One region of the Arenibaculum sp. genome, then DNA from elsewhere that is predicted to be linked to it. Evidence: riboswitches for the same ligand, from Rfam matches in the RefSeq annotation. Region 1 holds a riboswitch; each other region holds the start of a gene.
What was found. Region 1 has a riboswitch for thiamine pyrophosphate ahead of thiO (glycine oxidase ThiO). Riboswitches for the same ligand answer to the same signal wherever they lie in the genome.

Region 1 (4,270 bases):
GCTCCGGAGTCATTTTCACCCGGCGCGCCATTTCAACCAGCGTGTCAAGTGAATATTCCATCTACATGTTCCTCCACAATTCTTAGCTGCATCCGGCATGCCGACACGAGCAGTTAAATCTACCGGATATAAAGTCCGATAGCCACATCCTAGTGAACAAGCCGGCACTTGCGAAGTCACGAGAGCCGGATAGAATTCCCCGCTTCCTCCAGCATCCCCTGAGCACGTCGTAGATCGCGCCCCGCGTTGCTATCCTCACGTCAGGTGCTGCGCCTCGATGTAGTCCTCGCTCTGCATCTCCATCAGGCGGCTGACGGTGCGCTGGAACTCGAAGGCGTGGGTGCCTTCTTCGTAGATCCGCTCGGGCGGGACCTCGGCGGCGATCACGGTCTTGACCTTGTGCTCGTAGAGCGCGTCGATCAGGGTCATGAAGCGCTTGGCCTCGTTGCGCTGGGCCGCCTTCAGGCGCGGCACGCCGTCGACCAGCACCGTGCCGTAATGGGTCGCGATCGCGATGTAGTCGGCCGCCCCCAGGGGACGCGAGCACAGCTCCTCGAAGGAGAACCAGGCGACCGAGCCCGAGGCGCGCCGCACCTCCACCTTGCGGCCCTGCGTCCACAGCGCCGCCGGCTTCGGCTCCCTGCCGTCCGACAGCCGGGCGAAGACGTCCGCCATCGCCTGCCGGCTCGCCGGGCCGAGCGGGTGGAAATAGACCGCCTGCCCCTTCAGACGCTCCAGCCGGTAGTCGACCGGCCCCGACAGCTCGACCACGTCCATCCGCTCCTTCAGCAGCGCGATGAACGGCAGGAACAGGTGGCGCTGGAGGCCGTCCTTGTAGAGGTCGTCCGGCGGCCAGTTCGAGGTCGCGACGACGACCACGCCGCGCTCGAACAGCGCCGTGAACAGCCGGCCCAGGATCATCGCGTCGGCGATGTCGGTGACGTGGAACTCGTCGAAGCACAGCAGCCACGCCTCCTCCGAGAGCTGGCGCGCCAGTTCGGGCAGGCTCTCGTCGACGCTGCGGTCGGCCTTGCCGGCGCGCGCGTTGCGCATCTCGTGCAGGCGGCGGTGGACCTCCAGCATGAAGGCGTGGAAATGCACCCGGCGCTTGCGCTCGACCGTGGACGCCTCGAAGAACAGGTCCATCAGCATGGACTTGCCGCGCCCGACGTCGCCGTAGATGTACAGGCCCTGGGGCGGCTCCGGCTCCGCTTGGCGGCGGCCGAGGCCGAAGCGCTCGCGCCAGCCGGCCTTGCCGGTCGAGGGCCGGTATTCCTTCAGCGCGGCGTGCAGGCTCTGCAGCCGTTCGGCCGCGTATTCCTGCGCGGCGTCCGCCTTGAGCGTGCCGGTGCCCCGGCGTTCGCGGTAGAGGGCCAGGGGGCCTTGGCTGGGCATGGGCTGGATCTGGTGCGGTCGTTCGCGGGCGGCCATTGGTAGCGCAAACCCGGCGGCCGTGCAAAGACCGCGGCCAAGCCGGGCCTCAGCTGCGCGTGCCCAGGCGGACCCCGAGGGCGGCAAGCGCGAAGCCGGCCACCGTCGCGAGGCCGGGCATCTCGGCGAGGACGACGGAGGCCATCAGCGCCGTCATCGGCGGGATCAGGTAGAACAGGCTCGCGACCCTGGTCGCCTCGCCGCGCCTGATCATCACGAACAGCAGGCTGACCGCCCCGATCGAGTTCATCACCGCGAGCCAGGCGAGCGAGCCGACGAAGCCGGCGGTCCAGCGGATCTCCATCGTCTCCGCCATGCCCGCGAGGACGAGCAACGCGAGGGCGCCCACCGCCATCTGGATGAACCCGCCGGTCCGCAGGTCCATGCCGGCGCAGAACTTCTTCTGGTACAGCGTCCCGGCCGTGATGCCGAACAGGGCCAGCCCGACGAGCAGGAACCCGCCGGCGTCCCCGCCCGCGGTGAGGCGGTCGCCGACGACGGCGACGACGCCCGCCAGCCCCAGGCAGAGGCCGAACCACTGCCGCCGGGATACCCGCTCGCCCAGGAACCAGCCGGCACCCAGCGCGGTGAGGATCGGCATCAGCCCCACGATCAGCGCCGACACCCCCGCCGAGACGCCGGCGTTCATCCCGGAATACAGGCCGCCGAACTGGACCGCCTGGATCAGCAGGCCGACCACCGCGATGTGTCCCGCCTCGCGCCGGCTCGCCGGCCACGGCGCCCGGGTCGCGACCGCGATCAGCAGCAGCAGGACACCGGCGAGCGCGAAGCGCAGGAACGTCATCGTGAACGGCTCGGCGTAGTTCAGGCCGACGGCGCCGCCGATGTAGCCGGAACTCCAGAGGACGACGAACGAGAAGGGAAGCGGGACGCCCGGGGCCATCCCGGGCTTTGCGATGCTGTGACAGGCCATGCGACCTCCTGATCGAGGAGGCCACGCTGGCGGATGGGCCTGCGAAAAGACAATGAAATGTTCCGATCGGTCCCACTCGCGTTCCTTATGGGAAGCGCGCCCGAATCCCCTTGCGCGCCGGCCCGCGGCGCGCGAAGGTGGCCTCGGCTGGGGTGCCGCGCGGTCGCGCGGCTGAGATCAGACCCATCGAACCTGCCTGGATAATGCCAGCGAAGGAAGCCCGGAACCGGTGACGCCCTCCCCTCTCTTTCCTCCTCCAGCACCAGGCGCGCGCCCGCGCGTCGCGATCGTCGGCGCCGGCGTGATCGGGCTCGGCATCGCGTGGCGGCTCGCGGCCGCGGGATGCGCGGTCGCGGTGTTCGACCGGGGTGCTGCCGGCGCCGGGGCGAGCCACGCGGCGGCGGGCATGCTCGCCGCCGGGGTCGAGACGGAGCCCGGCGAGGACGCCCTGCTGCGCCTCAACCTGCTGAGCCGCTCGCTCTGGCCCGGTTTCGCCGCCGAGGTCGAGGCCGCGTCCGGAATCGGCGTCCAGCTCCGGACGGAGGGGACGCTGGTCGTGGCGCTGACCGCCGACGACGTCGGCCGGCTGCGCTTCAACCACCGCCTCCAGCAGGACGCCGGGGTCGAGACCCATTGGCTGACCGGCGGCGAGGTCCGCCGGCGCGAACCCTATCTGAGCCCCTCGGTCTCGGCGGCGCTGTACAGCCCGCACGACCATCAGGTCGAGAACCGCCTGCTGGCCGCGGCGCTGCGCCGGGCGGCCGAGGCGGCCGGCGCGCGCGTCCACGAGCACGCGGAGGTCGGCCGCGTCCTGGTCGAAGGCGGCCGGGCGCGCGGCGTCGCCGTCGGCGCGCAGGCGCACGCCGCTGACGTCGTCGTGCTGGCGGCCGGCGCCTGGTCGCGCCGCATCGAGGGCGTGCCCGACGAGGCCCGGCCGCCGGTGCGGCCGATCAAGGGCCAGATGCTGGCGCTGCGGATGCATGAGGGCGAGCCGCTGCTGCGCCACGTCGTGTGGACGCCGGGCGTCTACCTCGTGCCGCGCCTGGACGGGCGGCTGCTGGTCGGCGCGACGGTCGAGGAGCGCGGCTTCGACACCACCATTACCGCGGGCGGCATGCTGGCGTTGCTGGAAGGGGCCTGGCGCACGCTGCCGGGCATCGAGGAACTGGCGATCGAGGAGACCTGGGTCGGCTTCCGCCCGGGATCGCGCGACGACGCGCCGGTGCTGGGGCCGACCCCGGTCGAGGGGCTCGTGCTCGCCACCGGCCATCATCGCAACGGCATCCTGCTGACGCCGGTCACGGTCGACGCGGTCAGCCGGCTGGTCCTGGACGGGACGGTGCCGGACGGGATCGCGGGGTTCGGCCTCGACCGTTTCGCAACCGGAGGAACGAGATGAACGCAGACATCCGGGTCAACGGCCAGCCCGAGCCGCTGTCGGCGGCGACCGTGGCCGAGCTGCTGCGCAGCCGGGGCGTCACGGCGCCCAAGGGCGTCGCCGTCGCCGTCAACGGCGAGGTGGTGCCGTCGTCGCGCTGGGAGGAGCACCGCCTCGGCGCCGGCGACGAGATCGAGATCGTCCGCCCGTTCCAGGGTGGCTGAGCCGGCGGATGGAGGAGAAGGACATGGCCGACGAATTCACGCTCGCCGGGCAGGCGCTCGGCTCGCGCCTGCTGATCGGGACCTCGGGCTATCCCAACCGCAAGGTCATGCTCGACGCGATATCCGCGAGCGGCGCGGAGGTCGTGACCGTGTCGATCCGGCGGATCAGCCTCGAATCCTACGCCGAGAGCATGGTCGACCTGCTGGGCGGGCGCTGGCGGCTGCTGCCCAACACCGCCGGCTGCGCCACCGCGCGCGACGCCGTGCTGACGGCGAAGCTGGCGCGCGAGGCGCTCGGTACGG
Region 2 (4,270 bases), on a different contig from region 1:
GCCGGCCGAGCGCGAAGCCGCAGCGTGCGAGCGTCGCGGCGAGGCCGAGCGACGGCGCCTCGCCGACCCGGCCAGCCGGTATCCGCTCCTCGCCGATATGGATCATGCCGCGCAGGAACGTGCCGGTGGTGATGACGACAGCACCCGCCCGCCAGACGGCGCCGGACGCGCCGACGGCACCGGCGATGCTGCCGTCGGTGCCGAGGACCAGGTCCTCGCAGGCCTCCGACGCGATGGTCAGGTTGTCCTGCGCCCGCAGCACGTCCTGCATCGCCTCGCGGTAGAGGCGGCGGTCGGCCTGGGCGCGCGGGCCACGGACGGCGGGGCCCTTGCTCCGGTTCAGCATGCGGAACTGGATGCCGGCACGGTCGATCACCCGGCCCATCACCCCGTCGAGCGCGTCGATCTCCCGCACGAGATGGCCCTTGCCGAGCCCCCCGATCGCGGGATTGCACGACATCTCGCCGATCGTATCGGCCCGATGGGTCATCAGCAACGTCTCGGCGCCCATGCGCGCCGCCGCGGCGGCGGCCTCGCATCCCGCATGGCCGCCGCCGACCACGATTACGTCGTATCTCCACATGATGGGCGCCAATGTATGGTGTCGGGCGCCCGGCGTCAAAGCGTCCGGCGCGGCGCACCGGCGCCGCGTGAGGATGTCACAGCCGGCCGGCGGCCAGCGCCCCGGCCGAACGGGGTTCCGGCCGGGGCTTGGTCACCGGGAGTGTTTCACGTGAAACGCCCGCGTTCAGCCGGACATCCCGGCCGCCTGCTCCCGCACTTCCTGCGTGATCTTCATGGAGCAGAACTTCGGCCCGCACATGGAGCAGAAGCGGGCGTGCTTCGCTCCCTCCGCGGGCAGCGTCTCGTCATGGAAGCGGCGCGCGGTGTCGGGATCGAGCGCCAGGTTGAACTGGTCGTTCCAGCGGAAGGAGAACCGCGCCCGCGACAAGGCATCGTCCCGCTCGCGCGCGGCCGGGTGGCCCTTCGCCAGGTCGGCGGCATGGGCGGCTATCTTGTAGGTGATGACGCCGGTCTTGACGTCGTCGCGGTCGGGCAGGCCGAGATGCTCCTTCGGCGTCACGTAGCATAGCATCGCCGTGCCGAACCAGCCGATCATCGCGGCACCGATGCCGCTGGTGATGTGGTCGTAGCCCGGCGCCACGTCGGTGGTCAGCGGGCCGAGCGTATAGAAGGGGGCCTCGCGGCAAACAGCGAACTGACGGTCCATGTTCTCCCGGATCTTGTGCATCGGAACATGGCCGGGTCCTTCGACCATCACCTGGACGTTGTGGCGCCAGGCGACCTGCGTCAGCTCGCCCAGCGTGTCCAGCTCGGCGAACTGGGCGGCGTCGTTGGCGTCCGCGATCGAGCCCGGCCGCAGGCCGTCGCCCAGCGAGATGCTGACGTCGTAGGCCCGCAGGATCCCGCAGATCTCCTCGAACCGCTCGTAGAGGAAGCTCTCCCGTCCATGGGCCAGGCACCACTTCGCCATGATCGAACCGCCGCGCGAAACGATGCCGGTGACGCGGCCCGCGGTCAGCGGGACATGGGCACGGCGCAGCCCGGCATGGATCGTGAAATAGTCCACGCCCTGCTCCGCCTGCTCGATCAGCGTGTCGCGGAACACCTCCCAGGATAGGTCCTCGGGCCGACCGCCGACCTTCTCCAGCGCTTGGTAGAGCGGCACGGTACCGATCGGCACCGGGGCGTTGCGCAGGATCCATTCCCGCGTGTCGTGGATGTCGGTCCCGGTCGACAGGTCCATCACCGTGTCCGCGCCCCAGCGGATCGCCCACACCATCTTCTCGACCTCCTCCGCGACGGAGGAGGCGACGGCGGAGTTGCCGATATTGGCGTTCACCTTCACCAGGAAGTTCCGCCCGATCACCATCGGCTCGCATTCGGGGTGATTGACGTTGGCGGGTAGGATGGCGCGCCCGCGGGCGATCTCGTCGCGCACGAATTCCGACGTCACCAAGCCGGGCAGGGCCGCACCCAGCGGATCGCCGTCGCGCGGGCACTCGGCCGCCGCCTCGCGGCCGAGGTTCTCCCGGATCGCGGCATACTCCATCTCGGCGGTCACGATGCCGGCGCGCGCGTAGGCGAGCTGGGTCGCGGCCCCGCCGCCGGCCGCACGCAACGGCGAGCGGCCGGTCGCGAACCGCGCGAGGCACCCGGCCTCTGCCGCGCGGCGGCCATTGTCGCCGGGCTGCACCGCCCGGCCCTCGTAGCTCTCGACGTCGCCACGTCCCTGGATCCACGCCTCGCGCAAGGGCGGCAGCCCGGCGGTCACGTCGATCGTGGCGGCCGGGTCGGTATAGGGGCCGGAGGAATCGTAGAGCCGGACCGGCGGCTCGCCGGCGCCCGGCGACAGGTCGACCTCGCGCATCGCGACCCGTACGTCGGGATGGAGGCGGCCGGGCACGTGGACCTTGCGCGAGTTCGGGAACGTCCCCGTAGAGACGGAGACCTCGGGGGAGGTGGTGCGGGTATCGGGCATCATGGATCTCCTGCAGCGGAAATCCGGGCGGCCGCGAGGAGAAGGGGCGGCCGCACGAGCCCCGGCAGGGGAACGCTACGCGACGCCTTCGTCCCTCCCTACGCCGGTACGATCCGGATCAGGTTCGAAGGGTCTCCGCGTCGCCCGTAGGCCGGCGGACTCTCAGCCCCCTATCGGGGCTCCCCTGGACGGAGCCGATGCTGGCCGATGCCCGGCTCCGCGTCAAGGCCGGAGACGGCGCGGGCCGGGACGCGACGTTTCACGTGAAACACCGGCCCGCGTCACTTGCCGATGCAGAAGTCCCGGAAGATGACATCCAGCAGGTCCTCGACGTCGACCCGGCCGGTGATGCGGCCGAGAGCGCGGGACGCCAGGCGGACATCCTCGGCCGCCAGTTCCGGCAGCGGGGCGTCCAGCGCGCGCGACAGAGCGGCGCGGCAGTCCTCCAGCGCCGCGCGGTGGCGCGCGCGGGTCAGGGCCGGCGGGCCGGCCGCATCCAGGCCGTCCGCGACCATCCCGGTCAGCCGCTCCAGCAGGGCCGGCAGCCCGGCGCCGGTCGCCGCCGAGACGGCGAGGGCCCCGGGAACCGCGGCGCCGGCATCCAGGCCCGGCGCCCGGTCGGCCTTGTTGACGACCGCGATCGTCGAGGGGCCGAGCAGGGCGAGGGTCCGTGGGTCGAGCGCCGGCAGCGCGGTGGCATCGAACACCGCCAGGCGCAGGTCGGCCTTCTCCGCCCGGTCGAGCGCACGGCGGATGCCCTCGCCCTCGATCTCGTCGGTCGCGTCGCGCAGGCCGGCGGTATCGGCCAGCGTCACCGGCCAGCCGCCCAGGTCGAGATGGACCTCGACCACGTCGCGGGTCGTGCCCGCCCGCTCGGACACGATCGCGACGTCGCGCCGGGCGAGCGCGTTGAGCAGGCTCGACTTGCCGGCGTTCGGCGCGCCGAGGATCGCGACCGCGACGCCGTCGCGCAGCCGCTCGCCCCGGTGCCCGTCGTCGAGATGGCCCGCGATCTCGGCGGCCAGGCCGGCCAGCACCGGGCGCACGGCCATGGCGACGCCGCCGGGCAGGTCCTCGTCGGGGAAGTCGATGTCCGCTTCGAGATGGGCGAGCGCCCGGGTCAGCCGGTCGCGCCATCGCTCGTAGAGCCGGCCGAGCGCGCCGTCGAGCTGGCGCAGCGCCTGGCGCCGCTGGGCCGCGGTCTCGGCCGCGACGATGTCGGCGACGGCTTCGGCCTCGGTCAGGTCGAGCTTGCCGTTCTCGAACGCGCGCCGCGTGAACTCGCCCGGCTCGGCGAGGCGCAGGCCGGGCAGGGCGGACAGGGCCTCGACCAACGCCGAGACGACGGCACGCCCACCATGGACGTGCAGCTCGGCGACGTCCTCCCCGGTGAAGCTCCGCGGCGCGGGGAACCACAGGACCAGGCCCCTGTCGATCGCCTCCCCGGTACCGGGGTCGACGAGGCCTGCGAGCACCGCCTCGCGCGGCCGGGGCAGGGGGCGGCGGCACAGCGCCTCCAGCGCGGCGCCGGCGCGCGGGCCGGAGACGCGCAGGACGGCGACGCCGCCGCGGCCGGGTGCGCTGGCGAGCGCGAAGACGGTATCGGCGCTCATTGCGCGGAGGCGAGGTCCCGCGGCTCCGTCTGGCCGGGCAGCAGCATCAGCCGCTCGACCCGCCGGCCTTCGACGAGATGGGCCTGCAGGATCTCGTCGACGTCCTCGCGGGTCTGGTAGGTGTACCAGACCCCCTCGGGATAGATCACGACGA
Region 3 (4,270 bases), on a different contig from region 1:
TCAGCGGCAGCCCGGCGTCGGCCTGGAGGTGCAGCTCGGGCTGGTAGGAGATCGCGACGTCGCCGCGACCGGCGGCGACCAGCTTCGGCGGGTCGGCCGGATCGGCGGGCTGTATGAACTCGACCTCCAGTCCGGCGTCCCGGAAATAGCCCTTCTCCAGGGCGACGTAGAGCGGCGCATGGTCGGGGTTCACGAACCAGTCCAGCAGGACCGTCAGCTTCTCGGTCCCGTCCTGCGCGAGGGCGGGGCCGGGGGCGGCGCCCAGGAGGCCGATGCCGAGGACGGCGGCGGCGAGCTTCAGCATTCTCACGGTGTCATTCTCCCTCGTCGGTAAGAAGGGTTTCGGGCTGCCAGGGCAGCAGGCGCCGCAGGACGAAGTCGACCGCGACGTAGAGGGTGACCGCCATGGCGGCGAGCACGGCCAGGGCGGCGAACATCAGGTCCGTCTGCATGCGGGCGTTGGCGTGGAGCATCAGGAAGCCGAGGCCGACGGACGAGCCGACCCATTCGCCGACCACCGCGCCGATCGGCGCCACGGCCGCCGCCACGCGCAGGCCCGAGGCGAAGGCGGGCAGGGCCGCCGGCAGGCGGACGTGCCACAGCACGCGCCAGCGCGGGCCGTCCATGGTCCGGGCGAGGTCCAGCCAGCCCGGGTCGGTCCGCCGCAGCCCGTCGTAGAAGGCGGAGGTGACCGGGAAATAGATCACCAGCGTCGCCATCACGATCTTGGACGCCATCCCGTAGCCGAACCAGAGCACCAGGATCGGCGCCAGCGCGAAGACCGGCACGGCCTGGCTGACGACGAGCAGCGGCAGCAGCCAGCGCCGCGCCGGGCGGAACGCCGCCAAGGTCAGCGCGGTCGTGCAGCCGAGCAGCGTGCCGAGCGCCAGGCCGAGCAGGATCTCGGCCAGGGTGTAGGCGGCATGCGTCGCGATCAGGGAGGCGCGGTCGGCCAGCATCGCGCCGACGCGCAACGGCGAGGGCAGGATGAAGTGGGGCAGCCCCGAGACGAGGACGACGGCGTGCCAGGCGACGAGGATCGCCGCGAGCGTGACGGTGGCGCGGACGAACCTCATATCGCGAGCCGCCCCAGGAGTTCGGCCTGGAGCGCCAGCAGCGCCGGGTCGTCCGCACGGCGCGGCGGCGCGCCGGCCGGAAGCAGCGCCGGCCCGATCGTCGCCGGCTGGCCGGTCATGACGTGGACGCGGTGGCCGAGCCGCAGTGCCTCGAGCGGGTCATGGGTCACGAGCAGGACGGTGCGCCCGGCGAGCAGCGGGGCGGCGAGGTCCTGGAGCCGCAGCCGCGTCAGCGCGTCGAGGGCCGAGAACGGCTCGTCCATCAGCACGACCGGCCGGTCCTCCATCAAGGTCCGCGCCAGGGCGACGCGCTGGCGCATCCCGCCCGACAGCGTCGCCGGCAGGTCGGATGCCCGGTGCGCCAGCCCGACCAGCGTGAGCAGCTCCGCGGCCCGCGCGCGCAGGGCCGGCGTCACGGGCAGGCCGCGCAGGCGGGCGCCGAGCAGGAGGTTGTCCTCGACCCGCAGCCAGGGCATCAGCAGGTCCTGCTGCGCCATCCACGCGACCCGGCCCGCCAGCGGGCGGCCGTCACCGGCCGCGATCGCGGTCGGCGGCTCGGGAGCGGCAAGCCCGGCGACGAGGCGGAGGAGCGTGCTCTTGCCGACGCCGCTGGGGCCGAGCAGGCAGGTCGTCAGCCCGCCCTCGATCGTGAAGTCGAGACCGTCGAAGACCGGCCGGCCGGCATAGGTCAGCCTGGCGCCGGACAGCGTCACGGAAAGCGGAAGGGAAGGGGGCCTGGCCCCCGGGCCGTCGAGCATGGGTCACTGATCCCTTCGCCGGTATGATCCGGATCAGGTTCCAGGGGTCGTCCCCGTTTCGGGACCTCTCAGCCGACAGCCGGCTCCCCCCAGTGATGCGACCCCGCATATCGCATCCTTTCCGCCCCCTGGCAAGCACCTTGGGCGGCGGTCGTTGACGCGGAGCCCGGAGAGAACTAGCTGATGTGCCGTGATGTCCGGCTCCCCCCTTTTCATCGGCAGCGAGATCTACCGGTCGTCCAGCTACGGCAGCAAGCACCCGCTGGCGATCCCGCGGGTATCGGCGGCGATCGACCTCGCGCGCGCCATGGGCTGGCTGACGCCGGAGGTCTATATCGACAGCCCGGTCGCGACGCCGGCGGAGCTGTGCCGCTTCCATGCGCCCGACTACGTCGACGCGGTCCGGCGTGCCGAGGTGGAGCAGCGCCTGCCGGCGGAGCTGTGCGAGCGCTACGCCATCGGCCGCATGGGCAATCCGATCTTCCCGGAAGTGTTCCGCAGGCCGGCGACCGCCGCCGGCGCCTCCCTGCTGGGGGCGGCCCTGGTGGCGGAGGGGCGGACGGTGTACAGCCCCGCCGGTGGCACCCATCACGGCCGGCCGGACCGGGCGAGCGGGTTCTGCTACTTCAACGATCCGGTCCTGGCGATCCTGCGGCTGCTCGACCTGGGCATGGAGCGGGTGCTGTACGTCGATCTCGACGCCCATCACGGCGACGGCGTCCAGGACGCCTTCCACGACGACGACCGTGTCCTCACCGTGTCCGTGCACGAGGCGGGGCGCTGGCCGCGCACCGGGCTGGTGGAGGACAGGGCCGGGGGCATGGCCCGCAACCTCCCGGTGCCGGCGGGCTTCAACGACTGCGAGCTCGCCTATGTCGTCGAGCATGCGCTGGTCCCGCTCGGCGAGGCGTTCGAACCCGGCGCCATCGTGATCCAGTGCGGCGCCGACGCGCTGGCCGACGACCCGCTGAGCCTGCTCGACCTGTCGAACCGCGCGCTGTGGGACGCGGTGGCCGCCCTGCTGCCGCTGGCGCCGCGGCGCCTGGTGCTCGGGGGAGGGGGCTACAATCCCTGGTCGGTCGGGCGCTGCTGGGCCGGTGTCTGGGCCGTCGTCAACGGGATCGATCCCGACCAGGCGCCGACGCCCGAGGCGGCCGAGATCCTGAGGGGGTTCAGCTGGACGCGGCGGCGCGGCCATCCCCTGCCCGAGCGCTGGTTTACCGCCATGGCGGACCCGCCCAACTACGGCCCAGTGCGCCCCGAGATCCGCTCCGTGGTCGCCGCCGTCCGCCGGGGCTGGCCGGCGCCGGCGTGAGGGGCTTTACAAGCGGCGGCCGGTTCGGTTAGCCACGTTCCCATGATCGCGCGCATCAAGGGGGCGCTGGCCGCCCTGGCGCTGCTGGGGCTGTTCGCGGTTCCGGCATCGGCCACCGAGACCTTCCGTACCGAGCCGCTCACGATCCGCACGGCGGCGGGGGGCGAGTACCGCTTCACCGTGGAGATGGCCGAAACCCCGAAGCAGATGGCGCAGGGGCTGATGTACCGGACCGAGATGGCGCCCGACGCCGGGATGCTGTTCGTCCACGAGGAGGACCGGGTCGCGACGATGTGGATGAAGAACACCTACATCCCGCTCGACATGCTCTTCATCGACCGGACCGGCCGCATCGCCGGCATCCACGAGAACGCGGAACCCCGCTCGCTGCGGACGATCGCCGCCCCGGAGCCGGTGCGGGCCGTGCTGGAGCTGAACGGCGGCATCGCGTCGCGGCTCGGCATCCGGGTCGGCGACCGCGTCGTCCATCCGGCGTTTCCGGCGGATTAGCGCCGGCGAAGCGCGAAGGTCAGGCCGTCGCCGATCGGGACCAGGCTCAGCGAGATCCGGTCGTCGTCGCGAAGCCTGGCGTTGAAGGCGCGCAGGGCCAGGGTGCTCTCGCGGGTGTCCTCGGGATCGGCGACGGAGCCGCCCCACAGGGTATTGTCGGCCAGGATCAGCCCGCCCGGCCGGACGAGCTTCAGCCCGGCTTCGTAGTAGCCCTCGTAGTTCGGCTTGTCGGCATCGATGAACATCATGTCGAAGCTGTCCGCCGCCCCTTCCGCCAGCAGCCGGTCCAGGGTGTCGAGCGCCGGGCCGAGGCGCAGCTCCACCTTGTCGGCGACCCCTGCCTCTGCCCAGTGGGCGAGCGCGATCGCGGTCCATTCCTCGCTCAGGTCGCAGGCGACGACCCGGCCGTCCTCTGGCAGCGAGAGGGCGCAGGAGAGGGCGGAGTACCCGGTGAAGGTGCCGACCTCCAGGACCCTGCGGGCCCCCGTCAGCTCGACCAGAAGGCGCATAAGGGCGCCCTGCTCGGGCGAGATCTGCATGCCCGCCGGCCCGCCGAGCGCCGCGGTCGCCTCGCGCAGCCTGGCCTGCACGGGATGCTCGCGGACCGACTG

Region 2: another riboswitch for thiamine pyrophosphate. It lies ahead of thiC (phosphomethylpyrimidine synthase ThiC); the one in region 1 lies ahead of thiO (glycine oxidase ThiO).
Region 3: another riboswitch for thiamine pyrophosphate. It lies ahead of VGO20_RS07970 (ABC transporter ATP-binding protein); the one in region 1 lies ahead of thiO (glycine oxidase ThiO).

Annotation. Positions count from the first base shown of each region.
Region 1 is NZ_DASYHS010000040.1:22,043-26,312, reverse strand. Features, by position in the region: gene VGO20_RS04170 (hypothetical protein) at 1-61, opposite strand, end outside; gene zapE (cell division protein ZapE) at 256-1,395, opposite strand; gene VGO20_RS04160 (DMT family transporter) at 1,481-2,365, opposite strand; TPP riboswitch at 2,504-2,600, shown strand; gene thiO (glycine oxidase ThiO) at 2,595-3,764, shown strand; gene thiS (sulfur carrier protein ThiS) at 3,761-3,967, shown strand; gene thiG (thiazole synthase) at 3,991-4,270, shown strand, end outside.
Region 2 is NZ_DASYHS010000184.1:5,358-9,627, reverse strand. Features, by position in the region: gene mnmG (tRNA uridine-5-carboxymethylaminomethyl(34) synthesis enzyme MnmG) at 1-583, opposite strand, end outside; gene thiC (phosphomethylpyrimidine synthase ThiC) at 749-2,503, opposite strand; TPP riboswitch at 2,581-2,699, opposite strand; gene mnmE (tRNA uridine-5-carboxymethylaminomethyl(34) synthesis GTPase MnmE) at 2,785-4,116, opposite strand; gene VGO20_RS18340 ((2Fe-2S) ferredoxin domain-containing protein) at 4,113-4,270, opposite strand, start outside.
Region 3 is NZ_DASYHS010000070.1:58,493-62,762, reverse strand. Features, by position in the region: gene VGO20_RS07980 (ABC transporter substrate-binding protein) at 1-304, opposite strand, end outside; gene VGO20_RS07975 (ABC transporter permease) at 315-1,076, opposite strand; gene VGO20_RS07970 (ABC transporter ATP-binding protein) at 1,073-1,834, opposite strand; TPP riboswitch at 1,827-1,934, opposite strand; gene VGO20_RS07965 (acetoin utilization protein AcuC) at 2,028-3,149, shown strand; gene VGO20_RS07960 (DUF192 domain-containing protein) at 3,192-3,659, shown strand; gene VGO20_RS07955 (class I SAM-dependent methyltransferase) at 3,656-4,270, opposite strand, start outside.